Linked DNA regions of Variovorax paradoxus. The main gene of each other region encodes a partner of the protein of the gene in region 2 in a complex. Links are inferred from orthologs where the notes say so. Each region holds a gene or a part of one and is shown on either strand. Other genes may lie near its edges.

Region 1 (14,840 bases), 2.9 Mb from region 2 along the record:
CGAGCCGCGCTGGCCCCGCAAGGCCACGCCGTAGATCCCGCTGGCGGGGTCGTTGAGCTTCTTCGCGGCGGCGACGAACTCCTCCAGCGTGGCCGGTGGCTTGATGCCGGCCTTTTCGAGCAGGTCCTTGCGGTACACCAGCAGGTCGCCGCCGCCGGTGAGCGGCGCAAACCAGACCTCGCCGCCGAAGGTGGCCACCTTCTGCCGGCCGGGGTCGAAGTCCGCGTAGTCGTAGTCGGCAGGGTAGTACCTGGCGAGCGGCGCGATCCATTTCGACTGCGCGAACAGCGGCACGTTGGCCTCGTCGACGTAGTACACGTTGTACTTGCCGACAGTGGAAGCATCGGCGCGCGTCTTGGTGCGGCGGTCGTTTTCGTTGAGGTTGTCGATGCTGAAGGAGGCGCCGCTCAGGCTCTTGAACTCGTCCTTGTACTTTTCGAGCAGGGTCAGGCCGTCGCGGGGCTGCGACAGCACGCGCACGTCTTCCTTGCAGACCTGGGCCTGTGCCTGGCCCCAGGTGGCCAGCGCTGCCAGCAGCATGGCGCCGGCCGTGATGCGGCGTGTGGTTCGAGTCGACATCGTTCGTCTCCTAGTGGCTTGTTGTGGATTGCCGGCAACTTGCCGGCGAGTGGACGGCAGAAGCAGGAGGGACGAAGCGTATGCAGCCGATGCCCGGCGCCGCGTACACGCAGACCGGTTGACTGGTATTTTTATGACCAGCCGGCTCGGGGTTTTGCCGGGGGTCAGGGTTGTATCAGGCGAGCAGTTCCGCCATCTTCGACAACGCCGCCTCGGGCGTCGGCGCAATGTGGATCGAGCAGGCCAGCATGAGGTTCAGCGGCTGTCCGAAGTCCTCCACCGCAATGCCGCTGCCGTTTTCGCGCAGCACGCCGGCCGAATCGAGCGCGCACGGCAAGGCGGACCTGGCGCGGTCCGCATAGCTGCCTTCCGGAACGCCATAGGCCACGACGGGAATGCCGAGCGCCACCGCGGCGCCGACTTCGAACACCGTGCCCGAATCAGGCTCCAGGCCACGAAAGCTCGCCAGATTGGCCACCACGCCGTCGGCACAGCGAAGACGCAGCATGTTCGCCTCGTAGATGCGCTTCTCGGGTGCTTCGGCACTCAGCTCCTCATTGCCGTCGGCCGGCAGCAGCGCCGCAAGCCCCAGTGCCTCGCATGCCGCCGCAAGCCGCACAAAGTGGTCACGGGCGTCGGGGCGAAAGACGTCCGGCCCAGCGAGGTAGATGCGCGGGCGTGGCGGGGGCTGAGGGTCTTCTTTCATGGACACCGCATTTTCAAGCCGCCGCAGCAGCAACCGGCGTGTTCTGCGCCGTACGAAGTCCGAACCGGTCTTGCGCCTGCTGCCGGTAGGCGGAGGGTGTCATGCCCTTGAGCTGAAGAAAACGCCGGTTGAAATTGGCGAGGTTCGAAAAACCCACCTCATAACAGATGTCGCTCACCAGCCGGTCCGACACTTGCAGCATCTCGCAGGCCTTCGAAATGCGCAGACGGGTGACGAAGTCGGTGAAGGTGCTGCCCATGTGCTTGTGAAAGTAGCGCGAGAAGCTGCTTTCGGCCATGTTGGCCACCGCACACACGGCCGGCAGCGAAAGGTCTTCGGTGAGGTGTTGGTCGAGGTAATCGAGCACGCGGCGCATGCGCGAGTTTGCGCTCGGGTCTTCGCCCAGCGGGCCGGCGGCACTCGAAATCTGGCGGTAGTCCTCCCAGTTCGCGAGCTCGTGCAGCAGGCCGATGAACTCCGAGAGCCGGGCCAGGCCCTCCTGCGCCTGAACACGCGCAAAGCGCTCCCGCACACGCTCGCCCATACCGAAGAACTCGACGCCGAGCTTCGCGCGCTCGAGCATCGGCAGCACCGCTTCCAGCTCGGGGAACAATCCCACGCCCTTGCGCAACGGCTCGTCGCGAAAATGAATGACCATGCTGCGGTCGGCAATGCCCTCGGGCGGCACGCCGTCCGAAATCCAGGTGTGCGGCAGGCGCCCGCCCACAAGCGCCACGTAGCCGGGCTCGAAGCGTCCGATGTGGTTGCCGACATAGGCATCGCCGCTGCTGCAATTGATGATCTGCAGCTCGTACTCGTCGTGGTAATGCCAGCAGTCGAATGGCCACGGCACGCCGTGCTGCAGGCAGCGCACGGAGCTCCCGCCCGCCGGCTCGAATCCGAGCCGCGGATCGCGCATCAGTTCATGTTCGAGTTCTGGCTTTCGCGTGGTGTGGTGTCTGCTCATGGCGTCTCTCGGGGGTGGCTTGCTTGCCTGTCCGGCCCTGGCGCCTTGGCCAGCCCGGCATCGGCCTGGCTGCGAAACTGCCGCGGCGTAACGCCGTTGCGCAGCCTGAACCGGCGGCTGAAGTAAACCGCATCGCCAAAGCCGCATTGCCGCGCGACGTCGGCGATGCGGGCGTTCGAGGTCAGCAGCAATTCCTTCGCGCGCTCCAGCCGGCGCTCGGTCACCAGTTCGGTGAAGGTGCGGTGGGTCTGCTTCTTGAGCAGGTGTGCAAGGTAGTTGGGGGACAGCATGGCCGCCGCGGCGGCATCGTTGAGCGACATTTCCTCGGCCAGGTGCTCGCGCACATAGCGCATCACGCGCTGCAGCGCATCGCCGGTCGAGCTGCGGCCGCTCTGCAGCGCGGCCTGCGCGAGCAGCTGGGCCTCGTGCCGGTCGCAGGCGAGCCCCATCAGCTGCAGCAGAATGCCGCGGATCGCGCCCACGCTGCCGAAGCGCCGCTCGCGGTTGAGCACGGCAAGCTCTTCGAGCCAGCCGAGGATGCGCGCGAAATCGGCGTCGCCGAAATGAAAGTCCATGTACTCCTGGAACAGGAAGGGCGCGAGCTCGGGCTGGCGCGACACGGGCACCTCTTCAAGATCGAGCGCCTCGACCGGCAGCTCGGGCCAGAGGAACCCCTGGTCGAAGTTCACGATGGCGTAGCGGGCGCCGGGCGGGTGCGGCACCACGTGCACACGGTAAGGCAGCACAAAGCTCAGGTGCCCGGCAGTAAACGGGCGCACCGCGCCGCCCACCACCTGCTGCGAGCCGCCGTGGATGCTCACCTGAATCTGGAAATACTCATGCCGGTGCGGCCGTGCCAGCACGTCCCGCGCGCCTTCGAAGCGGATGTCGAAGTCGAGGTGGTTCGCGCGCTCCTGCATGCCGTAGAGGCGAAGGCTGGATTGAAGGGCCGACATGGCGCGATGGTAAGCCTTTGCCCCGGGGCCGCCGAGCGGCGGCGGTGTTGCTTGCGTCCTGTTTTTGCGTAGATGCGTGCGGTAGCGCGGCGGCAGCGCGTTCCAGAATGATCCAGCCGGCCCGGCCGGCTTTCATCGCTCACCAAAAGATCCAGGAGACAAAGATCATGTCCAGTTCACGACGCGGCCTGCTGGCCGGCTCTGCCGCCATGGCGGCCGGCGCAGTTGCCGGTTGCGCCCTGCCGGCCGGCGCATCGCGCGCGCCGCAAACGCCCTTCACCGTCGCACAGACCACGGTTCCGATCGTCGGCAGCGAGCAGGCGTTTCCGGTGCGGCGCATCTACTGCATCGGCCGCAACTATGCGGCCCACGCGCGAGAAATGGGTTCCGACCCGACCCGCGAGCCGCCGTTCTTCTTCCAGAAGCCGGCGGATGCGATCCAGGTCGTGATGCCCGGCACCGTGGCCGACCATCCGTACCCGACGCTCACCAAGAACTATCACTACGAGGTGGAGCTGGTCGTGGCACTTGCCAAGGGCGGCCGCAACGTCGCGCCCGCGGATGCGCTAGGCCTGGTCTATGGCTACTCGCTCGGCCTGGACATGACCCGCCGCGACCTGCAGCGCGAAATGGGCGACCAGAAAAAGCCCTGGGAAATCGGCAAGAGCTTCGACCATTCGGCGCCCATCGGCCCGATCCATCCGGTGGCCAAGGTGGGGCACTACACCGACGGGGCGATCTGGCTCAAGGTCAACGGGCAGACCAAGCAGAACGCCACGCTCAAGCACATGATCTGGTCGGTGGCCGAGCAGATCAGCCGCCTTTCGCAGGCTTTCGAGCTGATGCCCGGCGACATCATCTATTCGGGCACGCCGGAGAACGTGGGCCCGGTGGTGCGCGGCGACGTGATCGAGATCCACATCGACGGGCTGCCGAACCTTTCGGTCCGGATCGTCTGAGCGAGAAAGGCGGCCGCCAGCCTCAGCTGCCGGCCACCTTCATGCGGTTGACCAGGACGGAACCCGTGGTCTTGGCACCGAAGGTGTAGGCGTCGGCGCCAATGGCCTCGATGCCCATCAGCATGTCCTTCAGGTTGCCGGCAATCGTGATCTCCTGCACCGGAAAGGCGATGCGGCCCTTCTCGACCCAGAAGCCGCTGGCGCCGCGCGAGTAGTCGCCGGTCACGTAGTTCACGCCCTGCCCCATCAGCTCGATCACGAAGAGGCCGGTGCCGAGTTTGGCGAGCATGGCGTCGAGGTCGTCGCCAGCCTTGGTGAGGCGCGAGCTCAACGTGAGGTTGTGCGAGCCGCCGGCGTTGCCGGTGGTCTTCATGCCGAGCTTGCGGGCCGAATAGGTCGACAGGAAGTAGCCTTCGAGCCGGCCGGCATCCACCACCTTGCGCGCACGGGTAATCACGCCTTCGTCGTCGAACGGCGAGCTGCCCTTGCCGCGCGGAATGTGCGGGTCTTCGGCCACGTCGACATGCTTGGGCAGCACCGGCTTGCCGAGCGAGTCGAGCAGGAAGGTGCTCTTGCGGTACAGCGCTCCGCCGCTCACGGCCTGCACCAGCCCGCCCAAAAGGCCCACGGCCAGAGGCGACTCGAACAGCACCGGGCATTCGGTGGTCTTGATCTTGCGCGACTTGAGCCGGCTCAGCGCCCGCTCGGCGGCGTAGCGGCCCACGGCTTGCGGACTGGCCAGCTCGTCGGCCGAGCGCATGGAGCTGTACCAGGAGTCGCGCTGCATGTCGTCGCCCTTGCCGGCGATGGGTGCAACCGAAATCGAATGCCGCGAGCTGGCGTAGCCGCCGCGGAAGCCGTGCGTGTGGGCGCTGAAGAAGTGGCTCTGCTGCGCCGAAACGCCCGCGCCTTCGCTGTTGGTAATGCGCTTGTCGGTCGAAAGCGCCGCCTCTTCGCATTCGAGCGCCAGCCTGGCGGCCTGCTCGCTCGTCACGTCCCAGGGATGGAACAGGTCGAGCTCGGGGTGGTCCTTGGCAATGTCTTCCTCGTCGGGAAGGCCGCTCACCGGGTCTTCGGCCGTGAAGCGGGCAATGTCGTAGGCCGCCTGCACCGTCTGGGCAATGGCCGCCTCCGAAAAATCGGAAGTGCTGGCGTTGCCGCGGCGGTGGCCCACGTACACCGTGATGCCCAGCGACTTGTCGCGGTTGCGCTCGACGTTTTCGAGCTCGCCCTTGCGGACCGAGACACTGAGGCCGCAGCCCTCGGAGGCCTCGGCGCCGGCATCGGTTGCACCGAGCTTTTTGGCGTGGGCCAGGGCCGTGTCGACCAGGTTTTCGAAGAAGGAGCGGCTGTAGGCGAAGCCGGAATCGGCGCGCGAGGAAGATGTCGTCATGTGGTGGCTATGATACTTGCGCCCCCTATTTTCCGTTTCCCCCGGCTCGCCCCTGTGCATTGCACGCGTTGCAAGGCCGCACGGCGCGGCCCAGAATCCACCCCATGTCCCGCAAACCCAAAAAAGGCTATTTCGTCCGTGGCCAGTTCGTTGCCGAAGGCAGCGAGCTCGACCTGGAGCTCAAGCGCGAGCTCAAGGGCACCGACGAAGCCAGCCGCACCGACCTGAAGCGCGAAAGCGACGAACTGCAAAAGCTCGGCACCGAACTGCTCGGCCTGCGCGCCGGCCTGTTCGACGCGCTGCCGCTGGACGAAAAGCTGATCGATGCCGTGGCCGAAGCCAAGCGCATCACCAATTTCGAAGGCAAGCGCCGCCAGATGCAGTTCATCGGCAAGCTGATGCGCAAGCTCGAACCCGAAGTGCTGGAAGCCGTGAAGCAGGCCCTGGCCGAACAGAACACCGTGCCCGCAGCCGAAGCCGCCGCCCTGCACGAGGCCGAGCGCTGGCGCGACCGGCTGATTGCCGACGACGACGCACTGGGCGGGTGGATCGAAACCCACCCCGGCACCGATTCGCAGCAGCTGCGCGCGCTGGTGCGCCAGGCCCGCAAGGACCTGAAAGCCGGCCCGCCGGGCGAAGCGCCGCGACAGGGCAAGGCGTACCGCGAGATCTTTCAGCTGGTGCGCGCGCAGCTGGCGGTGCATGGCGGTAGCGACCACGCAGCCGCCGCGGCGGCGCAAGACCGGGAAGACGACGCGTGAACCACCTGTATTTCTCCCTCCCCTCCCGGGGGAGGGCCGGGGTGGGGGCAAGCGGCGCATCCATCGGGCACCCTGGCTGCCCCCATCCCAACCTTCCCCCGGAAGGGGAAGGAGCAACACCATGAGCACACCTGATTCCATCCGCATCGGCATCGTCTCCATCAGCGACCGCGCCTCCAGCGGCACCTACGAAGACAAGGGCCTGCCTTCGCTGAAGGAATGGCTCGGCCGTGCGTTGAAGAACCCGATCGATTTCGAAGCGCGGCTCATTCCCGACGAAGCCGCCCTCATCAGCGCCACGCTCATCGAGCTGGTGGACGCCGGCTGCTCGCTGGTGCTGACCACCGGCGGCACGGGCCCGGCCTTGCGCGACGTCACGCCTGAAGCCACGCTGGCCGTGGCCCACAAGGAAATGCCCGGCTTCGGCGAGCAAATGCGCCAGATCAGCCTGCGCTTCGTGCCCACGGCCATCCTGTCGCGGCAGGTGGCGGTCATTCGCGACAAGAGCCTGATCATCAATCTGCCGGGGCAGCCGAAGTCGATTTCGGAAACGCTCGAAGGGCTGAAGGATGCCGACGGCAAGCAGCTCGTGCCGGGCATCTTTGCCGCGGTGCCCTACTGCATCGACCTGATCGGCGGCCCGTATCTGGAAACGGACGATACGGTGTGCAAGGCCTTTCGGCCGAAGTCGGCCATCCGGCCCGCGGGCTAGGCGCCGAGCGAACTGGGTCAAGCCTTCCGGCGCTGCCGGACCCAGGCCTCGAAGCCGGTCGGCGCCAGACGAGCACCGGCAGCCGGCGTAAGAGAGCGGTCATCGAGGCGCACGCCGAAGTAAGCCGCCTCGGCATCGGTCACGACCTGCCGGGCGTCACCCGTCGCTGCAAGAAAACGCCGCACCAGGTCGTCGAGCGGCACGGCCTCGGGCCCTGCGATCTCCACGCGACCACCGGCTGGCGGCTCGTTCACGATGTCGGCCAGCGCGGCAGCCACGTCTTCCGCCGCAATCGGCTGCACCAGCGCGTGCGACAAGCGAATTTCACCGCCCGCGCCGCCCGCATTGGCAATGCCGCCCAGGAACTCGAAGAACTGCGTCGCCTGCACGATCGTGTAGGGCACGGGCGAGGCTTCGATCAAGTCCTCCTGCGCTTGCTTGGCGCGGAAATAGCCGCTGGCCAGCAGCCGATCTGTGCCGACGACCGAGAGCGCGATGTGGTGGGCCACGCCGGCTTCGGCCTCGGCCGCGAGCAGGTTGCGGCCCGAGGTCTCGAAGAAGCGCAGCACAGCCTCGTCCTCGAACGAAGGCGAGTTCGCCACGTCGACCACAACCTGTGCACCCGCCAGGGCCTCTTTCAGCCCCTCGCCGGTGAGCGTGTCGACGCCCGTGGAGGGCGAGGCGGCGACGACTTGGTGGCCGGCGTCGCGCAGCCGCGCGGCGAGCTTGGAGCCGATGAGGCCGGAGCCCCCGATGATGACGATCTTCATGGTTGATTCCTTGTGAAAGGCAGTCCAGGGAACGCCCCCTTGGACGTCCTTTCAAGCAAGACGTCCGGCGGGAATGGTTTGTGACACCGGGGCCGAAAAACCAGGTGGAATCGACGTCCCGCCGGTGGGCGAGGCGACAAGACAACGGCCTGCAACCGCGTAAGCGCGCCAAGTGGCACGGCTCCTGCATTGCCCCTTCGAACCGCAGGCCCACAGCGCAATGTGTGACACGGGGCCGGCGCCCAGTTCGTCGTTCGAAGGACAGCTTCGCACTCCGCCCCCACTCACCTCCCAACTAACATCGGTCGATGCGAATTCTGGTCATTGAGGGCGAGCCCCAGCTCGGCGATCAACTGAAGAAGGGCCTGGAGCAGAACGGGTACGCAGTCGACATTGCGCGCGATGGCGCCAAGGGCCGCTACCTCTCCGCGGAGCACGACTACGCGCTGATCCTTCTCGACGCGGTGCTTCCCGGCGCCGACGGCTTTGCGGTGCTGCGCGCCATACGGCGTACCGGCACCGTGCCCGTGCTGGTGCTCACGGCGCGCGACAAGGTCGAAGACCGCGTGAACGGCCTGCGGCAAGGCGCAGACGATTACCTGGTGAAGCCCTTCACGCTGCCGGAGCTGCTGGCGCGCGTGCGAGCCCTGCTGCAACGCGGCAAGCCGAACGAGTCCACCACATTCCGCCTGGCCGATCTGGAGCTCGACCTCGCCAGCCGCAAATGCGCTCGCAACCACCAGCGCATCGAGCTCACGGCAAAGGAGTTCACGCTGCTGGCGGTGCTGCTGCGCAACAGGGGGCATATCGTCTCGCGCAGCACGCTCGCCGAAGAGGTGTGGGACAGCACGCTCGACAGCGACACCAACGTGCTCGAAGTCGCCATTCGCAGGCTGCGCGCCAAGATCGACGACCCTTTCGACCCGAAGCTGCTGCACACGGTGCGCGGCAGCGGCTACGTGCTCGAAGACCGTTCCTGGCCTTGAGCCCGCCTGCTGGGCCGCACCCGCTGTTGACTAGGGCTTTGCGCGAGCCGGTGTTTCGTCCGATGCGGCGGCAGGCGCCTTGGTGCGGCCCATCACCACGTTGATCAGCGGCCCCGTCATCGCGGTGGTCACCAGCGCCATCACCAGCAGCATGGTGAAGAGCTCGGGGCCGATCAGGCCGGCGTCCAGGCCGATCTTCATCACGATGAGCTCCATCAGCCCGCGCGCATTCATGAGCGAACCGGTGGCAAGGCTGTCGCGCCATCCGTAGCCCGCCATGCGCGCGCCGATGGCGCCACCGGCCAGCTTGCCGATGGTGGCGACGCCGACGATCAGCAGCATCGCGCCCACGCTAGCTCCCGTAAAGGCATTGGCGGTGGTGCCCAGCCCCGCCAGCGCGAAGAACAGCGGCATCAGCACCACGATGGAAATCGGCTCGATGCGCTCGGTGAGCGAGTTCAGCAAACGGTCGTCACGCGGCAGGCAGGCGCCGAACAGGAAAGCGCCGAACACGGCGTGCAGGTGCAGCCACTCGGTTGCCAGTGCGCACACCAGCAGGCCGATCATCAGCGAGGCCATCATGGTGGTCGAAGGCTCGCCGTTGGGTGCGCGCGTGCGCAGCAGCCACGCAAAGGCCGGCTTCATGCCGAAGAACAGCACGGCCAGCAGCACCACCACACCGGCGGTGGTCTTGAGCAGGCCGGTGTAGCCCTCCCCCGCGCCGGCCAGCGCCACCACCAGCGCCAGCAAGATCCACGCGAACACATCGACCACGGCCGCCGCGCTCAACGAGAGCTGGCCGAACGGCGTGCGCGTGAGGCCGCGATCTTTCAGGATGCGCGCCATGACGGGAAAAGCAGTGATCGAAAGCGCCGCCGCCATGAACAACGCAAACGGCCAGAAGCCCACGCCCGCGGGCGCCAGCGACGGATGCAAGGCCGGCGAGATCGCAATGCCCAGCACCATTGGCACCGCAATGCTGAGCGCACCCACATAGCCGGCGGCCTTCAGCTGCGCGCGCACGCCTTGCGCGGCCCGCAGTTCGAGCCCGACCACGAACATGAACAGCACCAGCCCCACCGTCGAGAGCGACGAGAGCCCCTCGAGGTGGCTCTTGGAGAAAAGCTGCGCATGCAACGAAGGGAACAGCGCCCCCATGACCACCGGCCCCAGCATGAGGCCGGCCGCCATTTCCCCGACCACACTCGGCTGGCCCACGTGGCGGAGCACCCAGCCGCAGATGCGCGCGGTGCTCAGGATGACGATGAGTTGCAGCAGGAGAGACGTAGCGGACATGGACCGAAGCGCTGGTGGACGTGAATACGCGATGTTAGTTTTGTTCGGGCGCCTCGAACCAACGGTCGGCCCATTGGTTCAGCGGCTTGAGCCGCTTGACGAGTTCACCGCCCGATTCGGTGAGCACGTAGCCCGCATCGGCCAGCGCGACGATGCCGCCCGCGCGCAGTTCCTTGAGCCGGTCGTTCAGCACCGAAGGCGACATGTCCCCCGTGCTCACACGCAAGGCCCTGAAGCTCTGCGGCAGGCCATCGCGCAGCTCCCACAAGATGCGCAGCGTGCCCTTGCGGCCCAGTTGCTCCAGCAGCCGCATGACGGGCCGGCGTGATGCGGCAGGGGCCGATGACTCTTGCGGTGATTCGGCTTTGCTCATGGATGTAGTTCTCAAGATAGTTGTCCGGCCGCCATTGCGCTACGCATTTCGTAGCGATAGACTGCACAGGTCGCTACGCTTTTCGTAGCGATTTGAACCGCATTCTACGAAGGATTCGACCATGACACCCCTCGCTGCAACAGACAACCGCGCTCCCCGTATCCAGCCGCTCGAAGCGCCCTACCCCGAACCGACTGCCGACTTGCTGGCGCGAATGAACCCGCCCGGAAGACCGGAAATCCTGGCGCTCTTTCGCGTGCTGGCCATCAACCCCGAGCTGGCCGAGCGCACGCTGGACCTCGGCCGCTATCTTCTCGGCCGCAAAGCGGCTATCGACCTGCATGATCGCGAGGTGGTGATCACGCGCGTGTGCGCGCGCTGCGGCGCGGAGTACGAATGGGGGGTGCACATCGCGGCCTTCGGCGATGCCGCGGGCCTCAGCGCTACCGACAGGCGCGTGATGGCGTCGGCCACCGAAGATCTCGAGCTGCTCGCACCCCGGGACCGCCTGCTGGTCCGGCTGGTCGATCAGCTGCACGACACCAGCCATGTGGACGACGAGCTCTGGCAGGCGATGTGCACCCACTGGAGCCCACCGCAGCTCATCGAACTGATGATGCTCGCGGGCTGGTACCACGCCGTGAGTTACGTGTGCAACGGGGCGCGCGTGCCGCTTGAAAAATGGGCCGCGCGCTGGTGACACCGGAGCTTCGACCAACGGCTCCCCGGCCGGCTCAGCCGCGGTCGCCCGCGGTCTTCGGCATGCGCATCAGCCGCAACCCGTTGGCCACCACCAGCAGGCTCGCGCCCATGTCGGCAAACACGGCCATCCACATGGTGGCGCTGCCGAACACCGCAAGCACGAAGAACGCGCCCTTGATGCCCAGCGCCAGCGTGATGTTCTGCCACAGCACCGCGTGCGCCCGGCGCGACAGGCGAATGGTCTCGGGCAGGCGCCGCAGGTCGTCGTTCATGATGACCACGTCCGCCGCCTCCATGGCCGTGTCGGTACCGGCGCCGCCCATTGCAAAGCCGATGGTTGCCTGAGCCAACGCTGGCGCGTCGTTGATGCCATCGCCCACCATGCCTGCAACGCCGTGGCGCTGCTGGAGCGCCTTGACGGCGTCGAGCTTCTCTTCGGGCAGCAGGTTGCCGCGCACGTCTTCGATGCCCGCATGCGCGCCGATTGCCCTGGCCGTGGCGGCGTTGTCGCCGGTCAACATCACCGGCGTGACGCCGAGCGCGCGCAGCTCGGCCATTGCAGCCCGCGAAGACGGCTTGATGGTGTCGGCCACCGCAAACAGCGCGAGCACCTCCTGGCCGGAGGCCAGCAGCGTGACCGTGCGCCCTGCTTCTTCATGGCGCTTCAGCTCGGCCTCGAGCGCCGGGGTGCACAGCCCCCGCTCCTCGATCAGCCGGTGGTTGCCGAGCACATAGGCCCGGCCTTCATGCGTGGCCTGCACGCCGCGCCCTGGCAGGGCAGTGAAGTCTCCGACCTCCAGCGCTTCGATCTCCAGGCCCTCGGCAATGGCCTTGGACACGGGGTGGTCCGACCGGCTTGCGATGCTTGCCGCAATCGCAAAGACCGCGTCCTTGTCCGTCGCGGCACCAAGCAGGCCCGATTCGACCAGCCGCGGCTTGCCTTCGGTGATGGTGCCCGTCTTGTCGAGCGCCACTGCCTTCAGCTTGCGCGCCTCTTCAAGATAGATGCCGCCCTTGATGAGAATGCCGCGCCGCGCCGCCGAGGCCAGCGCGCTCACCACGGTGACAGGCGTCGAGATGACCAGCGCGCAAGGGCACGCGATGACCAGCAGCACCAGAGCCTTGTAGATGGCCTGCAGCCAGGTCCACCCCATGAGCCAGGGCGTGAGCACCGCCACTGCAATGGCCACCGCGAAGACAGCGGGCGTGTAGACCGAGGCGAACTTGTCGACGAAGCGCTGCGTGGGCGCGCGCGAACCTTGCGCCTCTTCGACCGCATGGATGATGCGGGCGAGCGTGGTGTTGGCTGCCACCGCCGTCACACGGAATTCAAGCGCGCCCGTCTGGTTGACGGTGCCCGCGAACACCGCATCGCCGGCCGCCTTGTCGACCGGAATGCTCTCGCCGGTGACGGGTGCCTGGTCGATGGCGCTGGTTCCTTGGGTGACGACGCCGTCGAGTGGTACGCGCTCGCCGGGGCGGATGCGCACCATGGCGCCCAACGCCACGGTGTCGGCCTTCGCCGTCTTCCAGCTGCCGTCGGGCTGCCGCACCTCGGCCTGCTCGGGGGCCAGCGCCAGCAGCCCCTGGATGGCATTGCGCGCGCGATCGACTGCGCGGGCTTCGATCATTTCGGCAATGGCATAGAGCGCCATCACCATCGCGGCCTCGGGCCATTGCCCGATCAGGAAAGCCCCCGTCACAGCCACGGCCATCAGCGCGTTGATGTTCAACCGCCCGCGCACCAGTGCCGCGAAGCCCTTCTTGTAGGTGTCGAGCCCGGCCAGGCCGATGGCACCGAGCGCAAGCGCCATTTCCAACGCGGTGAACCCGGCCCCCTTGGGCGCGAGAAAGGAAACTGTCTCGGCCGCAATGGCCAGCACCAGCGCTGCAACCAGCCGCAGGAGTTCGGGCGTCATGAAGCCGGCACCCGCCGCGCCGCCGGCAACGGGCTGCGCGCCCGCCACGTCGTTCAGCGGCTCGGGCTTGAACCCCGCCTTGCGAATGGCTGCCAGCGCATCAGGCAATGCGGCGTCATCGGCCGTGATGGCCATGGTGCGTTCGCCGAGCCGGAAGCGCAGCCCGCTGATGCCGCGAACGGGCTCGAGCGCGCGCCGGATCTCAGACTCTTCCACGGCGCAGTCCATCGTGGGAATGCGAAAGAGCAAGGCGCCTTTCGGAACGTCGGCCATCTGGATGGGAGCGGACGCCGACCCGCAGGCGGAGTTGCCGCAGCACGCCGTTTCGGCAGGGGCGTGAGCGCGCGGCGCCAGGGGTTTCAGGGCATTCTGGTTCGTCATGAAAGCCATTGGAAACCCTGAAGCAGGTGTAGAGTCAAACGACAAATTCCTTCACTTCGTTCTTGCCGCATCATGAAAATCGGAGAGCTGGCCAAGGTCGCGAACACACCGGTCGAAACCATTCGCTACTACGAGCGCGAACAGCTGCTGCCCGAGCCGGCGCGCACCGAGGGCAACTACCGCATCTACGACGACGAGCACGCGCAACGCTTGGGCTTTATCCGCCGCTGCCGTTCACTGGACATGACGCTCGATGAAATCCGCAGCCTGCTGCGGTTCCGCGATGCGCCGGGAGAAGACTGTGGCCAGGTCAACCAGCTGCTGGACGACCACATCGGCCACGTGGCGGCCCGCATTTCGGAGCTCAAGCTGCTGGAGAAACAGCTGAAGGCGCTGCGCCAGCAATGCTGCGGGGCCGAGTCGGCGCAGAACTGCGGCATCCTGCAGGAGCTGGACACCGCCACGCTCGCAACAGACCCCTTCGGCCAGCACGCGGGGCATGTGCACGGCTCGCTGCACAACACATCCGCCAAACGCTCGTCCTGATATGCCCTGATGTGATCCAGTGCGCGATCACATCGACCGCGTGCTCACACGCGAAGCAACCCGCGAAAGCCCCTTGCCGCGTAGTAAGACTGGGCACCGTTGTGATACACGAACACCTTGCCATAGCGGTGGTCGCCGAAGAGCGCTCCGCCAAGTGAGCGAACGTCAGGCGGCGTCTCGATCCAGCTGGAAGTCTTCGCATCGAACTTGCCGAGCTTCTGCAGCTCCCGGTACTGTTCTTCCGTCAACAGTTCGATGCCCATGGCGGCCGCCATGCCAAGAGCACTGTCCTGCGGCTTGTTTTCCTTGCGCGCGTCCAGCGCTTCACGGTCATAGCAAAGGCTCCTGCGGCCTGCCGGGCTCTCGGGGGCGCAATCGCAGAACGTGATTTGCCCGGTTTTCTTGTCCTGGCCGATCACGTCCGGCTCGCCGCCGGTTTCTTCCATGGCACCAATCGACTTCAGCGCAGCGGGGTTGCCTTCGAGCCTTGCCTGGACGTCGGCCCATGCGATGCCCTTGTGGCGTTGCATGCTTTTCTCGAAGCGCGCTTGCAATGTCTGAAGCAGTTCTTGCGTCTTCATGGTTCTGCTATTTGCCTATGAGCTGGGTGAGCTTCTCCGCTTCGAAGCTCTCGTCGCGCGCCGCGTCGCAGGGCACGCAGTCCTTGGTGCCGGGGTGCGCAGACAGCTTCTCGATGGCCTGCCACAGCAGCGCGATCTGGTGCTCCTGCCCAGCGGCGCTGTCGATCAGCCCGCGCATGGCCTGGCTGAGCGGGTCGTCCTCCTGCGTGATGCCGTAGGCGGAGAACTTCTGCGGCGCGGCCACATCGGCGCT
Region 2 (14,851 bases):
CGCTGCTTGCGGCGTTCGGCTTCTTTGCGGTGCTGATCGCCGAGCGGGTGGCCTAGCCCGGTAGCCGGCCTGGCTTGCGCCGCGCCATTGATGAGCGCCTGAACGGCGCTATCTCGAGCGGCCTTGCCGGTAGGTGCCGGCATGCGTTTTCGACAGCTCGGCCGCTTCGGCGAGCCGCGCCATCGAGCGGCCCACCTGCGCATGGGTGATGGCGATGCCCAGCGCATCGGCCGCGTCCGCGCCGGGCAGGCCGGGCAGGTCGAGCAGGCGCTTCACCATTTCTTGCACCTGTGCCTTTGCAGCCTGGCCGTGGCCGGCCACGGCCTTCTTCATCTGCAGCGCGGTGTATTCGGCCACCGTGAGCTTGCTGTTCACCAGCGAGGTCACGCAGGCGCCGCGTGCCTGGCCCAGCAGAAGTGTCGATTGCGGGTTGACGTTGACGAAGATGATTTCGACCGCCGAAGCGTCGGGCTGGTAGCGCTCGGCGATTTCGGCGATGCCGTCGAACAGCACCTTGAGGCGCGCCGGCAGGTTGCCGCTGCCCAGGTGCCGGGTGCTGATGGTGCCGCTCGCAACGTAGCGCAGCGCATGGCCGTCCGCATCCACCACGCCGAAGCCAGTGGTCAGGAGGCCGGGGTCGATGCCGAGAATGCGCATGTCGTCAGACGTTGAAGTACCAGCGGATCGAATGAAAGAAGATGGGCGCCGCAAAACACAGTGCGTCCACGCGGTCGAGCAGGCCGTTGGCGCCGGTCACGCCCACGCCTTTCTTGCCCCAGTTGGGAATGCCGCGGTCGCGCTTGAGCGCCTTCATCACCAGGTGGCCCATGGAACCCGCGATGCAGGCGATGAACGAGACGGCAAGCGCCTGGCCGAACTTGAAGGGCGTGATGAACGAGAACAGCGCACCGACCAGGCTGGCCACCACGATGCCGATGCCCCAGCTGGTCCAGTTGAAGCTGCGGCTCACGTTGGGTGCAAAGGGCTTGCGCTGCGAGCGGCGCGAGATCACGTGCTGCACCAGCACCGAAGTCTGCACCACGAACACCAGGAAGAACACGAGAAACGCGCTCTTGCCTTCGTAGCCCGGAAAGCTCAGGAGCAGCAGTGCTGGCACGTGGCTCATGCCGTAGACGCAGATCATGATGCCCCATTGCAGCTTGGCGTTGCGCTCGAGAAAGTGGCTGGGGTCGTTGGCGAGTGCGCTTGCGACCGGAATCGCAAGGAACACGTAGACCGGAATGAAAACGGTGAACAGGTCGAAGCGCGCGGTGGCCACGAGCCAGAACTGGATCGGCAGCACCACGAAGAAGGCCAGGATGAGGCTGCGATGGTCGCCGCGGCGTGTGGGCGAAAGGGTGATGAACTCGCGCAGCGCGAAGAAGGCGATGAGTGCGAACAACACGGTGGCCACGGTTTCGCCCAAGGCCCAGCCAACCCAAAACACGATGACCATGAACCAGGTGGTGCCCAGCAGTTTGCGGTAGTGGGCGAGTTCGGCCTGCCAGGTGGCGTCGTGCACGGGGTTGCGGCGTTCCCTGAAGCTCAGGAAGAGCGCGGTTGTGCTCGCGATCACGAGCAGGCCGAAGACGATGAGGAACAGGGTCGCGACTTGCTGGGTCGGGGTGAGGCTGCGCAGGAACTGGTTCATGTCAGTTCCAATTTACACATCACGCAAAGCAATCACGGCAGCACGCGCGCGATCGAGGAAAGGGCGGCGCTCTTCGTCTTCTTCCACGCGGATTGGTGCGCCGAAAGTGACTGAACACAAGATCGGCACCGGCACGATCTCGCCCTTGGGCATGACGCGCTGCACGTTGTCGATCCATGCAGGCACCAGCACCACGTCAGGAAACATCGTTGCGAGCGTGTAGAGGCCCGACTTGAACTTCTGCGGCTCGCCCGTGTGGCCGCGCGTGCCCTCGGGAAAGATGATGATCGAGTCACCGCTGCGCAGGGCTTCGACCAAGGGGGCGAGCGGATCGGAGGCGGGAGCCGCAGCGGGTTCGGAAGGCGCGGCTTCCGTGGTTGCAGCCGGTGGTTCGACAGGGGGCGCGACCGCGGGAGGCGGCGGCGCAGGAAGATCGAGCCGCCCTTGAATCTCGTCGAAAGCCTCGGGGGCCACATCGACGACGGTCTGCGGCGCTGGCGCCAGCGGCAGCAATGGCTCCATCGAAGGCTCGATGCGTTCGGCTGGCCCTGCAGCGGTATCTCGTGCTGGCGCGGGTGGCGTGTCAGGCTCGGCCGCGGCTGGTGCCGGTGCTGCCGAAGCGGGCGCCGTGGCCGCCCGTTCCACGTAAACGGCGTTGAACACCTCCGTCGTGATCCAGCGCTTGAACGGCGTATTGGCCCAGTAGTCGCGCGCCGCAATGGGCCGCGTGATACTGCGCAGCTCTTCAGGCAGGGCAGCCCAGATCATCACGAGGTCGGCGTGGCTCTGGTGGTTGGCGAAATAGATGCGCTGCTCGGCCTTTGGCGGGCAGCCGTACCACCGCGCCTGGGCCCCCGTGAGCAACCGGACGATCCCCAACAACAACCAACCTGTGAGCTTTGCCAGCATGGGCGCGATGATACGGGTCATGCGATGGCGTTTCGATCCTCTTTCTCTGGTGTGGGCGGTGGCCCTGTTCTTTGTTCTCGTGCTGCTGGCCACCATTGGCGCGCGCTGGGGGTGGGTGCGGAGTTTCTTCGGCGACGTGCTGGCCGTGGCATGGGTCTACCTCGTCTTCAAGACTTTCATTGCCACGCGCGTGCTGCCATTGGCGCTGGCCGCGCTCGGCGTGGGCCTGGCGGTCGAACTGGGACAATTCCTGGCATCGGCCTGGCACCTGCATATTCCGAACCGCGCCCTGCGCATCGTGCTCGGCAGTACGGCGGACTGGTGGGACGTGGTGGCCTACCTGATCGGCTTTGCGGCCGTGCTGGCCATCGAGGCGCTATGCGGCGCCGTCAGGGCAGCTCGGCCGACGGCATGCGCGCCACAATGGTCGAAGCCCGCCCGTTGAGGTAAGACGAGCCCAGCCGGCGCTCGAAGAACTTGGGGCTGGGCAGCATCACCGCCAGGCGTGCGGCCTCGCCGGCGCTCAGGCGTGAGGCGGGCTTTTTGAAATAGTACTGGGCTGCGGCTTCGGCGCCGAACACGCCTTCGCCCCATTCGACATTGTTGAGATAGATCTCGAGGATGCGCCGCTTGTCGAGCAGCACTTCGAGCGTCATGGCGAGCACCAGCTCCTGGCCCTTGCGCAGCAGCGTGCGCTCGCCGGAGAGCAGCAGGTTTTTTGCCAGCTGCTGCGTGATGGTGGAGCCGCCGCGCAGCTGCACGGGCCGCACCGGCTTGCCGCGCGCAATGGCGCGTGCCGCACGCCGGGCCGCAAGCTCCTCGGCTTTGGCATTGCGCTGCCGGGCGCGTTCGATGGCTTCCCATTCCACGCCGTTGTGGTCGATGAAGTCGGCATCTTCGCTGGCGATGACGGCACGCTTGAGGTTGTCGCTGATCTGCGCGTAGGGCACCCACTCCTGGCGCCAGGCGCCCTTGCTGCCCTGGTGAATGGCGATCTGCCAGGCTTCGGAGCGCTGGAACGCCGTGCTCTGCGGAGCGATCACGGCCATGGCCGCTATGCGCGCCACAAAGAAAATCTCGAGCGCCACGCCCGCTACCAGCAGGCAGCCAATCAGCCGCAGCAGCCCCTTCATTGGCCGACGGCGAGCGAGGCGCGCAGTTCGGCCAGCACCTGTGCGGCGGGCGGGCGCACGCCGCGCCAAGCCTCGAACGCTTCAGCCGCCTGCTCGACCAGCATGCCGAGTCCGTCGCGCCCTACCGCGCCGTGCGCTTCGGCCCACGCAATGAAGCCGGCGGCGGCGGGCCCGTACATCAGGTCGACCGCGAGCGCATCGGGGCGCAGCACCTGGGCGCGTACCGGTACCGCATCGCCCGCAAGGCTGGAGGCGGTGGCGTTGATCACCACGTCGAAATTGCCGGGTACTTCGTCGAGGGCCCATGCTTCGAGCGTGGCGCCGTGGCGCAAGGCCAGGGCCGCGTGGCGCTGCACCAGGGCCATGGCCTTGCCGACGGTTCGGTTGGCCACGACGATACGCGAGGCGCCCGCATCGAGCAGCGGGCCGAGCACGCCCGCGGCAGCGCCGCCCGCGCCGATGAGCAGCAGTTCGCAGCCTGCCAAAGGCACGGCGGCGTTGCGCACGATGTCGTTGACCAGGCCGATGCCGTCGGTGTTGTCGGCGTGAATGCTGCCGTCCGCTTCGAAGCGAAGCATGTTCACCGCTTGCGCGAGCAGGGCGCGTTCGCTGGTGTGCTGTGCAATTGCGGCCGCGTCGAACTTGAACGGCACCGTGACGTTGCAGCCGCTCGCGATGTTGCCGTGTTCGGCCGCTTCTCGCCGGAAGCTGGCGACGCCTTCGGCGAAGGCGCCGATCGGCACGAGCCGACGGGTGTATTCCAGCTGTTGGCCGCAGAGCTCGGCAAATCGGGCATGGATGTGCGGCGAGCGGCTGTGCTCGACGGGGTTGCCCATTACGCAGTACAGGTCCATGGCGCCGTGATTTGCTGGTGTTGCTATTGGGAAGAGAGCTCGATGGTTTCGTCGCGCGTGAACTTGAAGCGCGACTGCAGCACGATCTGGTCGGTCTGCTTGCGCATTGCATCGGTGAACTTGCCGAAGTTGCCGATGCTGTGCACGATGGCCTTGGCACGCCGATCGAGCGTGGTGTCGCCCGAGCTCTCATCGACCACGGTGTCGAGGATCTTGCCGTCGTGGTTGATGGTGATCGTCATCTTGAGCTGGCCGTAGAGCTTCTTGCCGGCGGCGGTGGGAAAGTTCTCGGTGCCCCGCACCTCGATACGGCGGCGCAGCGTGTCCACGTAGATGGCATAGGCCGCCTCGCGCGTGGAAGGGCTCAGGTAGCGCTTCTTGGGGCGTGCGTTTTCTTCGTTCACGCGCCGTTCGATTTCGGCCAGCAGCTCGACCATCTGGCGCCGCTTTTCTTCGCGGGCCACGGCTTCCTTCGGGTCGCCCGAAACGCGTGGATCCGGCGCGGGCATGGCGGCCAGGTCACGCTTGAGCTGCGCGAGCAGCTGCATCTGCTGCGCCTGCATGGCCTCGACCTGGCGCTGCGCCTCTTCGATGGAGTCGCCCACGGCGGTAAAGCTCGAGGGCGGCAGCGGGCTGGTGGCGCGGCCCCTTTCGAGGTCGCCGCCGCCAGCCAGCGAGGTTTGCGCCATGACGCGGGCGGTGGCGTCGGGCTTGTCGTTGGTCTTGCTGTTGACCAGGATCACCTCGAGCGGCGTGTCGCTGAAGACCCGGTTGAACGATTCAGGGTCGACGAAGCGCACCGTCAGAAGCGCGGCGTGCGCGATGATCGACACACCGAGTGCAATCTGCAGTGTGCTCAGATCCCTGAAGTTCATTGACGACGCTCCTCGCGGCTCATTGAATGGTTTTTATATTGCGCGCGGCGCTCACGCCGGCGTGTTCTCCGGTGCCGGCTCGCTGTCGGTGAGGTCGACCGCAATGGCGATGGGACCGGCCACTTCTTCTTCCTCGTCGCCGCTTTCCTCGTCAGCCGCGGCGTCCGCCTTGGGCGCGTCGAGGCGCTCGAGCACCGTGCCGTGCACGTCGAGCGCAATTTCGTCGATCTCGCCGAGTTTCACCCGCAGGCGCGCACCGCGCTCCTGCTGGCCCGCGACCGGAAACACCAGCGGCAGCGTGTCCGCACGCACCAGCGCGCCGTTCTGGATGTCCTTGATGACGGTGACTTCAAGCTCGGTGATGCCTTGCTGCTCAAGGTATTTGAGCGTCCAGAAGCGCTCCATGCCGCCCTGGTAGGCGTTGTAGGTTGCGTAGGCGGCGTCGAAGCCCGAGAGAATGGAGAACAGGTCGGCGTCCTTCGGCTTGAACGGCGCGGCCAGCGCCGCGGTCTTGCCGTGGCGCGCGGCCGCGATGATCTGCCACTGGTTCACCAGGTCGGTGTAGCGGCGCAGCGGCGAGGTGCTCCAGGCATAGCTCTTCACGCCCAGGCCCGCATGCGGCAGGGCCCGCGTGCCCATGCGCACCTTGATGCCCGGCGCCAGGCTGGCCTGGCTGCGGTAGAGCCCGGGCACGCCGAGCTCGCCGAGCCAGCCGCCCCAACTGCTGTTGGCCAGGATCATTGCCTCGGACACGATCAGGTCGAGCGGCGCACCGCGCTGGCGAGTGGTGATCTGCACCTGCTCGCTGCCGTCCGGCTCGCCGTCATTGCCGACGAGGCGAAAGTTGTAGTCGGGCCGGTTGAAGTTCTCGGGCTTGCCGCGCACCACTTCGCGCTGGGCCTTCAATTGCTTTGCAAGACGGAACAGGAAGGAGAGCGGTGCACGCAGGTTCGCAGCCGCCTCGGGCGTGTTCTCGCTCGTGAACGAGGCGTCTTCGAGCCAGGGCTGCGTGACGATGCTGTCGAGCTGGTCGTGCCGCAGGTTGGCCACGATGGGCACGCGTTCCAGCTTGGTCTCGCTGGACTGCAGTTCGAGCGTGGCTTCGTCGAAGCGCACGTAGAGCGACACCGCCGGCCGATCGCCGCCTTCGAGCAGCGTGTAGGCGTTGACAACCTCGTCGGGCAGCATCGTGATCTTGTGGCCCGGCATGTAGACCGTGGACATGCGCGAGCGCGCCACCTGGTCGATGGCGCTGCCCGGCGTGAGCGCAAGGCCCGGCGCCGCAATATGGATGCCGACCGTGACGGTGCCGCTGCCGAGGCCCTGCACCGAGAGTGCATCGTCGATTTCGGTGGTCTGCGAATCGTCGATCGAAAAGGCCTGGACGCCGGAAGCCAGCGGAAGGTCGTCGGCGATGGCCGGCGCGGCGAGCGCCGGAAACCCCGTGCCCTTGGGAAAATTCTCGAAAAGGAAGCGGCGCCAGTGGAACTGGTAGGGCGAATCGATGGCGCCGGCGCGCTCCAGCAGCTCGAGCGGCGGGCGCTGCGTGGCACGCGCGGCGTCGACCACGGCCTTGTACTCGGGCGCGTTCTTGTCGGGCTTGAACAGGATCTTGTAGAGCTGCTCGCGAATCGGCTGCGGGCAGACGCCCTCGGCCAGTTGCCCGGCCCACTCGACGATTTGCGCCTGCACGACTTTTTTCTTTTCGATGGCGGCCAGCGCCTGCTGCACGATTTCGGCCGGCGCCTTCTTGAAGCGCCCCTTGCCTGCGCGGCGAAAGTAGTGCGGCGCCTCGAACAGCGCGAAAAGCGCGGCCGCCTGCTGCGCGAGCGTGGGCTTGTCGCTGAAATAGTCGGCCGCGAGTTCGGCAAAGCCGAATTCGCCCTCGGCCGCAAATTCCCATGCGAGGTCGAGGTCCATGGTGGCGGCGATGGCGCGCGCTTCGGCAATCAGCTCGGCCGGGGCGGGCTTCTCGAAACGCAGGACGATATTGGCGCCCTTGACCTTGACGCGCTTGCCGGTGTCGAGCTCGACCTGCGCCGATGCTTCGGCCTCCGAAAGCACGCGGCCGCCGAGGTACTTGCCGGCTTCTTCAAACAATACAAACATGAGCCGATTGTCCCACGCTGGACCCGGCCCGCCGCCCGGCGCCGGAGGGACTCAGACCGGGTTGATGAAGTCGATGACGTCGTCCAGATGGTTCTGCTCGAAATCGGAGAGCGCATGGTCGCCCCCCTCGAGCAGCTTGATGTTGCTGTCGGGGTAGCGCGCGGACATTTCGTGCCAGTCCAGCGCCTCGTCGCCCTTGGCGATGATGGCCAGCACGCGCTCGGGGCGCGTGAGGGCGCCAACTTCCATGGTGCGCAGCTCCTGGATGTACTCCGGCCGGAAATAGAAGTGCTCGGCCGGGTCTTGCCACGTGGTCTGGTCGCCAATGTAGAGCTGCAGATCGCGCGCGGGGTGCACGGCGGGGTTGAGCAGCACGGTACGGCAGCGCGTCATTCCGGCAACGTAGGTGGCATAGAAGCCGCCGAGCGAGGAACCGACCACGGCCATCGACTTGCGCGGCCAGTCGGCAATGCCTTTCATCACCATGTCGATCGCTTCACGCGGAGAAGGCGGCAGCTGCGGACACCACCACTGCAGGTTGGGGTGCTCCAGCGCCACGCGCTGCGCCATCAGCCGCGCCTTGGTCGAGCGGGGAGAGGAGCGGAAACCGTGCAGATACAACAGGTGAGTGGTTTTCGGATCCATGCGAGGCGGAGACTGAAAATGTTGCGTTCGACGCAACTCCATAGAAGGAGCCGAGTAATTTTGCATGAGGTCCTCGTGCGGGGCGCGGATGCCGGTGAGGGCTTTCGCATGCAGGCTTCGTGCGGGGAGGTGAATGTGTACCACTGGAATCTCCGGGCTGCGGGATTTTTCTGCATCCGATCGGGCGCGGGCTTTGTCTCGGAACCAAAAAGTACTCAGCTGATGCGCCAGGAGTGGCCAAGTCCGTCCGGCGTTGTTGTGTTTTTGCAAGCGGCGCGAAGTTTCGCGGTGCGGGATCGGTGCCTGCATCCCATGAAGATGGGAGGCGCCGCGGCCTTTTGAATCGACGTGGCGGCTTATGCTAAGCCCATGAATATCGAGGCTCCTGATCCCGGAACGGCGCGCCGCTGGGGCGTGCTCGTGGTCGAGGACGACAGCCGCGCGCGTGCCTTCTTCGAGGCCAGCGTGCAGCGCAGCGCAAGCCTCTTCTGGCTGGGAAGCGCCGGCACCGTGCACGAGGCGTTGGCGTGGCTTGCGCAGACCGCCACCATCCCCGATGTGCTGCTGGTCGACCTTGGCATGCCCGACGGCAGCGGGCTGGACGTCATCCGCGAAGCCGTCGCGCGCTTTCCCGGCTGCGAGCCGCTGGTGATCTCGGTTTTCGGCGACGAGGAAAACGTGCTTTCCAGCATCGAGGCCGGCGCGGTCGGCTACATCCACAAGGACGCGGCACCCGAAGACATCGCGCAGACCATCGTCGAGATGAAGGCCGGCGCTTCGCCGATCTCGCCCATGATCGCGCGGCGGGTGCTTGCCAAGTACCGCAGCCTGCAAACGGCGGGCACGCCCGCCGCGGCAGTGCCCCAGGCGGCCATCGACAGCACGGCGCCCAGCCTGCTCTCCGCCCGTGAACACGAAGTGCTGACGCTGATCGCGCGCGGCTTCTCCTATGCCGAAATCGCCCGGCTCAAGGGACTGAGCGTGCACACGGTGCAGACCCACATCAAGAACCTCTACGGCAAGCTGGCGGTGCACTCCAAGAGCGAGGCTGTGTTCGAAGCCACGCGCCTCGGCCTGCTGTCCCACCCCGGGTGAATCGTGTGTCGGGGCGCATGTTCGCAAGGCCCGGGAGGGCGCTGCTCGCGCTCTGGCTTGCGGTAGTCCTGCTGGCGCCGGCGGGTCCCGCGGCGGCGGATGGCCCCCTTGAGCTGCGCAGCGGCACGGCGACCGTCACCGTCGACGGCGTCACGCATACAGCGCCCGTCGAGCTTTCCTACCACTGGGATCGCCAGCACCGGGGGCGCCCCGGCTTCGCGAGCTTCGAACTGCCGTTCACGCTCGACGCCGCGCCCGAGACGCCGTGGGGCATCTTCATTCCGCGGGCCGGCAACGTCCTCGAGGTTTCGCTCAACGAGGCGTTGCTTCAGGTCTACGGAGATCTGGGCCGCGGCAACGGGCCTGACTACGCCAAGGCACCCATCTATGTGCCGATTCCGGGGCATTTGCTGAAAGCCGGCGGCAACCGCTTGCAGATTCGCATCCGCGCCGACAGCGCACGTCGGGCGGGGCTTTCACGCGTGACGATCGGGCCGGCCACGCCGGTGCGCACCGAGCTTTTCGAAACGGCCTATGGCTGGCGCTTTACCGGCTCGGTGCTCCTGAGTGCCTTCAGCCTCATCGTCGGCGGCATTGCACTGGCGCTGTGGCTCACCCAGGTAGACGCCGACGCCGTGGGGCGGCATCGGCGCGACGGCATCTATTTCTGGACGGCGCTCGCCGAGTTCTGCTGGGCGTTGCGCGTGGCCGACGGCGTAATTGCCGAACCGCCCCTGCCTTGGCCGGCCTGGGGCGTGCTCATGGCCGCCTGCTATGCGGGCTGGGCGGCCTCCGCCATGATGTTCTGCTACCACCTGGCGGGCTGGGACCACAGGCCCCGCATGCGCTGGCTGCGGTGGCCAATGGCGGCAGTGGTCGCCGGAACGATCGCCGCGAGCTCGATGGCGCTGTTCCGCGAGGAGCCGTACTGGCTTACCGGCTGGCTTGCGGCGGAGATCGTGTTCATCGCACTGTTCGTCTGCGCCTTCGTGGTGGCGACTGTGCGGCGGCCCAACCTGGGGCGCCTGCTGGTGGCGGCCGCCGCGCTGGCAACGCTGGGGTTCGGCATCCGGGACTGGCTGGTGATCCGCCTGAGCGATGCCTACGGCGAAACCACCTGGGTGCGCTATTCCTCCGTGTTCTTCGGTATTGCGCTGCTGCTGATCGTGCTGCGGCGCTTCCGCGCCGCCAGCATCGAAGCGCGCGGCTCGGTGGCGGCACTCGCCCAGCGGGTGGCGCAGCGCGAACGCGAGCTCGCATCGACCTTCGCGGCGCTGGAGCAGGTGGCGCGCGACCAGGCCCGAACCCATGAGCGCGAACGCATCCTGCGCGACATGCACGACGGCGTGGGCTCGCACATCAGCTCGGCCATCCGGCAGCTGCAGTCGGGCCAGGCCAGCTCCGAGGAACTGCTGCGCACACTGCGCGACTCCCTCGACCAGCTCAAGCTCTCGATCGACTCCATCCACCTGCCGCCGGGCGACGTGGGCGCGCTGCTGGCGGCGCTGCGCTACCGGCTGGAACCGCGCCTGGCGGCCGCGGGCATCCAGCTGGAGTGGGGCGTGGAAGAGGTGCCGACGGTAAAGGGGCTCGACGCGCAAGGCATGCGGCAATTGCAGTTCCTGCTGTTCGAGGCGGTTTCCAACGTGATGCAGCACGCCCAGGCAAAGACGCTGCGGATCGAGTCGCAAGCGCAGGCCGGAAGGGTGCAGTTGCGTGTGATCGACGACGGCCGGGGTTTCGACGCGTCCCAGGTGCCGCGGGCACTCACGGAGCGCGCCGGCGCAGTCGGCGCCCGGCTGGCGGTCGAAAGCCGACCGGGACGCACGGTCGTTCAGTTCGAATTCGACTGACGGGGCGTGCCGGGCGCGGATAATCCAGCCCATGTCCGCCGTGTTCAATCAGCCCTCCCTGGCGCGCCGCGTCGCGCCCATCTTCCAGGGGTTCGACGGCTTTCTGGCTTTCGCCGTGCTGTTGCTGGCCTTCGCCGGGTTGCTGACCATGTATTCGTCGGGCTACGACCACGGCTCGCGTTTTTCCGACCATGGCCGCAACATGCTGCTGGCGGGCTTCATCATGTTCGTGGTGGCCCAGGTGCCGCCGCAGCGGCTGATGATGTTTGCGGTGCCGGTGTATGTGACCGGGGTGGCGCTGTTGATTGCGGTTGCGCTCTTCGGAATCACGAAGAAGGGGGCCACGCGCTGGATCAACCTCGGCGTGGTGATCCAGCCGAGCGAAATCTTGAAAATTGCGATGCCGCTGATGCTGGCCTGGTGGTTCCAGCGCCGCGAGGGCCAGTTGCGGCCGCTCGATTTCGTGGTGGCTACGGTGCTGCTGGCCATTCCGGTCGGGCTCATCATGAAGCAGCCCGACCTGGGCACTTCGCTGCTGGTGCTCGCTGCCGGCCTCGCGGTGATCTTTTTTGCCGGGCTGCCGTGGAAGCTCATCGTGCCGCCGGTGGTGATCGGCGCCGTGGCAATCACGCTGATCGTGAGCTTCGAGTCGCGGCTGTGCGCGGAGGGCGTCGACTGGCGGGTGCTGCATGACTACCAGAAGCAGCGCGTGTGCACGCTGCTCGACCCGAGCAAGGATCCGCTGGGCAAGGGGTTCCACATCATCCAGGGGATGATCGCCATTGGTTCGGGCGGCGTGGGCGGCAAGGGGTTCATGCAGGGCACGCAGACGCATCTCGAATTCATTCCCGAGCGCACCACCGACTTCATCTTTGCCGCTTATTCCGAGGAATTCGGCCTGGTGGGCAATTTGGCCCTGATTGCGGCTTTCATCCTGTTGATCTTCCGCGGGCTGGCCATTGCGACCAACGCCACCACGCTGTTCTCTCGGCTCCTGGCCGGGGCGGTAACGATGATTTTCTTCACCTACGCCTTCGTCAACATGGGCATGGTGAGCGGCATCCTGCCGGTGGTGGGCGTGCCGCTGCCGTTCATCAGCTACGGCGGTACCGCCATGGTCACGCTGGGGCTGGGGCTTGGCATTCTGATGTCGATCGCCCGGGCCAGGAAGCTCTCCCAAAACTAGGCGCGCAGCCTTGGCCCCGGTTGGGGCAAGGCGAAGCGCCGCCGGGCGCGCGCGGCAAGGGGGCGAGCCCTAGAATCCACTTCATGATCTCTCGCGAACCCACCATCGAGCGCCTTGCCACGGCGCAACAGCTCCTGCTCACGCCGTTCGGCCTCGACGAATCGCACCTGAGCAAGGCCCTGGCCGAGATCACCGCCCACAAGGTGGACGATGCCGACTTGTACTTCCAGTACACGCGCAGCGAGGGCTGGAGCCTCGAGGAAGGCATCGTCAAGACCGGCAGCTTCAGCATCGACCAGGGTGTCGGCGTGCGCGCGGTCAGCGGCGAGAAGACCGCCTTCGCCTATTCAGACGATATTTCCGAGGCGTCGCTGCTCGATGCGGCCCGCACGGTCCGCTCGATTTCTTCCGCCGGCCGCACCGGCCGCGTGAAGACGCCGGCGCGCAAGATTGCGTCGAGCCGTTCGCTCTACAACGGCGTCGATCCCATTTCGACGCTCGATAGCGCGGCCAAGGTCCAACTGCTCGAGCGGGTCGAAAAGCTCGCACGCTCGCGCGATCCGCGCGTGGCGCAGGTCATGGCCGGTTTGGCGAGCGAGTACGACGTGGTGCTGGTGGCGCGCGCCGACGGCACGCTGGCAGCCGACGTACGGCCGCTGGTGCGCCTGTCGGTGACCGTGATCGCCGAGCAGAACGGCCGCCGCGAGGTTGGCTCCGGCGGCGGTGGCGGGCGCTTCGGGCTGGCCTATTTCACCGACGAGCAGATGGCCGAATACGTCGACCAAGCCGTGAAGGCTGCGCTGACCAACCTCGACGCCCGTCCGGCGCCCGCTGGCGAGATGACGGTCGTGCTCGGCTCCGGCTGGCCCGGCATCCTGCTGCACGAGGCCATCGGCCACGGGCTGGAAGGCGATTTCAACCGCAAGGGCTCGAGCGCATTCTCGGGCCGCATCGGCCAGCGCGTGGCGGCCAAGGGCGTGACGGTGCTGGACGACGGCACCATTGCCGACCGCCGCGGCTCGCTCAACGTGGACGACGAGGGCAATGCGAGCCAGCGCAACGTGCTCATCGAAGACGGCATCCTCAAGGGCTACATCCAGGATTCGCTCAACGCGCGCCTCATGAAGGTCAAGCCCACCGGCAACGGCCGGCGCGAGAGCTATGCCCACGTGCCGATGCCGCGCATGACCAACACCTACATGCTTGGCGGCGACAAGGACCCGAAGGAAATCGTCGCCAGCATCAAGAAGGGCCTGTACGCCACCAACTTCGGCGGCGGCCAGGTCGACATCACAAGTGGCAAGTTCGTGTTCTCGGCCAGCGAGGCCTTCTGGGTCGAGAACGGCAAGATCCAATACCCCGTGAAGGGCGCGACCATCGTGGGCAACGGCCCTGACGCGCTCACCCGCGTGACCATGATCGGCAACGACATGGCGCTCGATTCGGGCGTGGGCACCTGCGGCAAGGAAGGCCAGAGCGTGCCCGTAGGTGTCGGCCAGCCCACCCTGCGCATCGATGGTTTGACCGTAGGCGGAACCGCCTGAGAGCTTGCTAAGCTCCGCTCCTTATTTTTCAAAAAGAGGAGCATTCGATGAGGATCAGGATCAATTCGTCCGCGGCCCTGTGGGCTGCAACTGCCGCAGTGGCGCTCGCGACCGCAGGTTGCGCCTCGCGCGGCGGTGCGGGCGACAGCAGCCAGCCCGCGGCCTCGGCAGCCGCTGCCAGTGCACCCGCCGCTCCCGCGCGCGGCGGCGCAAAGGCCGGCATGGACGCCAAGGGCAACGTCATTGATTCGTCCAAGGTCGAAGCCGGCAGCGGCCGTACCGTCAAGGGCCTGAATGGCTACGAAGGCGAAATCACGGGCGTTCCCGCGCGCAACAGCAAGTTCTCGCGCCTGCAGATCGGCATGAGCGCCAAGCAGGTGACCGACCTGGCCGGCCAACCGACAGACCAGGGCGCCTACGTCACGGGCAAGGCCTTCATTCCGTTCTACTTCGGCAGCGACCGCCACCGTTACGAGATGACCTACAAGGGCCAGGGGCGCCTGGTTTTTGCGGGTGGCGGCATGGGCGACTACTCGGGCGGCAACCTGATCTGGATCATCCACAACCCCAACGAATCGGGCTACCGCTAAGCCGTTCGGAGCCGGGCTTTTGCCCGGCTTCTTGTTTTCCGTGCTACATTTCGCCCACATGTCCGCCCTCCGCGCTTATTTCTTTGCCTACTTTTGGTTCCCGGTTTCCGGCGGACGAGAGGCGAGCGCGTAAAGCAAACGAACACCCTCCCAGAACCGCCGGTGGCCCAGAGCCCCCGGCGGTTTTTTTATGCCCTGACGATTTCACTCCAACAAGGAAAAGCACCATGAGCACGAACACTGCCCCCGCCAGCGACAGCTGGTATGCGAGCGTCGAAAAAACCAGCAAGACCGACGACGAACGCATCAAGGACATCAACGTGCTGCCCCCTCCCGAACATCTGATCCGCTTCTTCCCGATTCGCGGCACGCCGGTCGAAACGCTGATCGAGGGCACCCGCCGCAAC

What was found.
Region 1: the proteins of tldD (region 2) and pmbA are in contact, whole or in part, in a solved structure (PDB 5NJ9), measured with the Escherichia coli proteins. The link is inferred for Variovorax paradoxus from one-to-one orthologs.

The regions. Positions count from the first base shown.
Region 1 is NZ_CP046622.1:3,898,956-3,913,795, forward strand. Bases 3,376-6,327 are described here. They hold pmbA (metalloprotease PmbA), read right to left. Parts: upstream 5,561-6,327; coding sequence 4,190-5,560; downstream 3,376-4,189. Other genes in these bases: GOQ09_RS18160 (fumarylacetoacetate hydrolase family protein), read left to right, coding at 3,376-4,167; yjgA (ribosome biogenesis factor YjgA), read left to right, coding at 5,665-6,321. In the rest of the region: GOQ09_RS18140 (ABC transporter substrate-binding protein), read right to left, coding at 1-579; GOQ09_RS18145 (nucleoside 2-deoxyribosyltransferase), read right to left, coding at 755-1,285; GOQ09_RS18150 (helix-turn-helix domain-containing protein), read right to left, coding at 1,299-2,252; GOQ09_RS18155 (helix-turn-helix transcriptional regulator), read right to left, coding at 2,249-3,172; mog (molybdopterin adenylyltransferase), read left to right, coding at 6,443-7,033; GOQ09_RS18180 (SDR family oxidoreductase), read right to left, coding at 7,051-7,803; GOQ09_RS18185 (heavy metal response regulator transcription factor), read left to right, coding at 8,112-8,789; GOQ09_RS18190 (cation:proton antiporter), read right to left, coding at 8,820-10,085; GOQ09_RS18195 (winged helix-turn-helix transcriptional regulator), read right to left, coding at 10,120-10,458; GOQ09_RS18200 (carboxymuconolactone decarboxylase family protein), read left to right, coding at 10,580-11,158; GOQ09_RS18205 (heavy metal translocating P-type ATPase), read right to left, coding at 11,193-13,460; cadR (Cd(II)/Pb(II)-responsive transcriptional regulator), read left to right, coding at 13,533-14,006; GOQ09_RS18215 (DUF4256 domain-containing protein), read right to left, coding at 14,051-14,587; cysE (serine O-acetyltransferase), read right to left, coding at 14,595-14,840.
Region 2 is NZ_CP046622.1:950,707-965,557, forward strand. Bases 11,661-14,623 are described here. They hold tldD (metalloprotease TldD), read left to right. Parts: upstream 11,661-12,393; coding sequence 12,394-13,854; downstream 13,855-14,623. Other genes in these bases: rodA (rod shape-determining protein RodA), read left to right, coding at 11,661-12,310; GOQ09_RS04460 (hypothetical protein), read left to right, coding at 13,902-14,444. Outside these bases: GOQ09_RS26085 (hypothetical protein), read left to right, coding at 1-56; crossover junction endodeoxyribonuclease RuvC, read right to left, coding at 109-657; GOQ09_RS04400 (phosphatidate cytidylyltransferase), read right to left, coding at 662-1,651; GOQ09_RS04405 (lysophospholipid acyltransferase family protein), read right to left, coding at 1,664-2,560; GOQ09_RS04410 (DUF2809 domain-containing protein), read left to right, coding at 2,568-3,005; GOQ09_RS04415 (transglycosylase domain-containing protein), read right to left, coding at 2,950-3,693; aroE (shikimate dehydrogenase), read right to left, coding at 3,690-4,547; GOQ09_RS04425 (energy transducer TonB), read right to left, coding at 4,571-5,422; GOQ09_RS04430 (ribonuclease catalytic domain-containing protein), read right to left, coding at 5,474-7,531; GOQ09_RS04435 (YqiA/YcfP family alpha/beta fold hydrolase), read right to left, coding at 7,583-8,176; GOQ09_RS04440 (response regulator transcription factor), read left to right, coding at 8,546-9,271; GOQ09_RS04445 (sensor histidine kinase), read left to right, coding at 9,289-11,124; more of rodA, read left to right, coding at 11,156-11,660; GOQ09_RS04465 (3-deoxy-7-phosphoheptulonate synthase), read left to right, coding at 14,672-14,851. UniProt on the Escherichia coli protein: Metalloprotease involved in CcdA degradation. Suppresses the inhibitory activity of the carbon storage regulator (CsrA).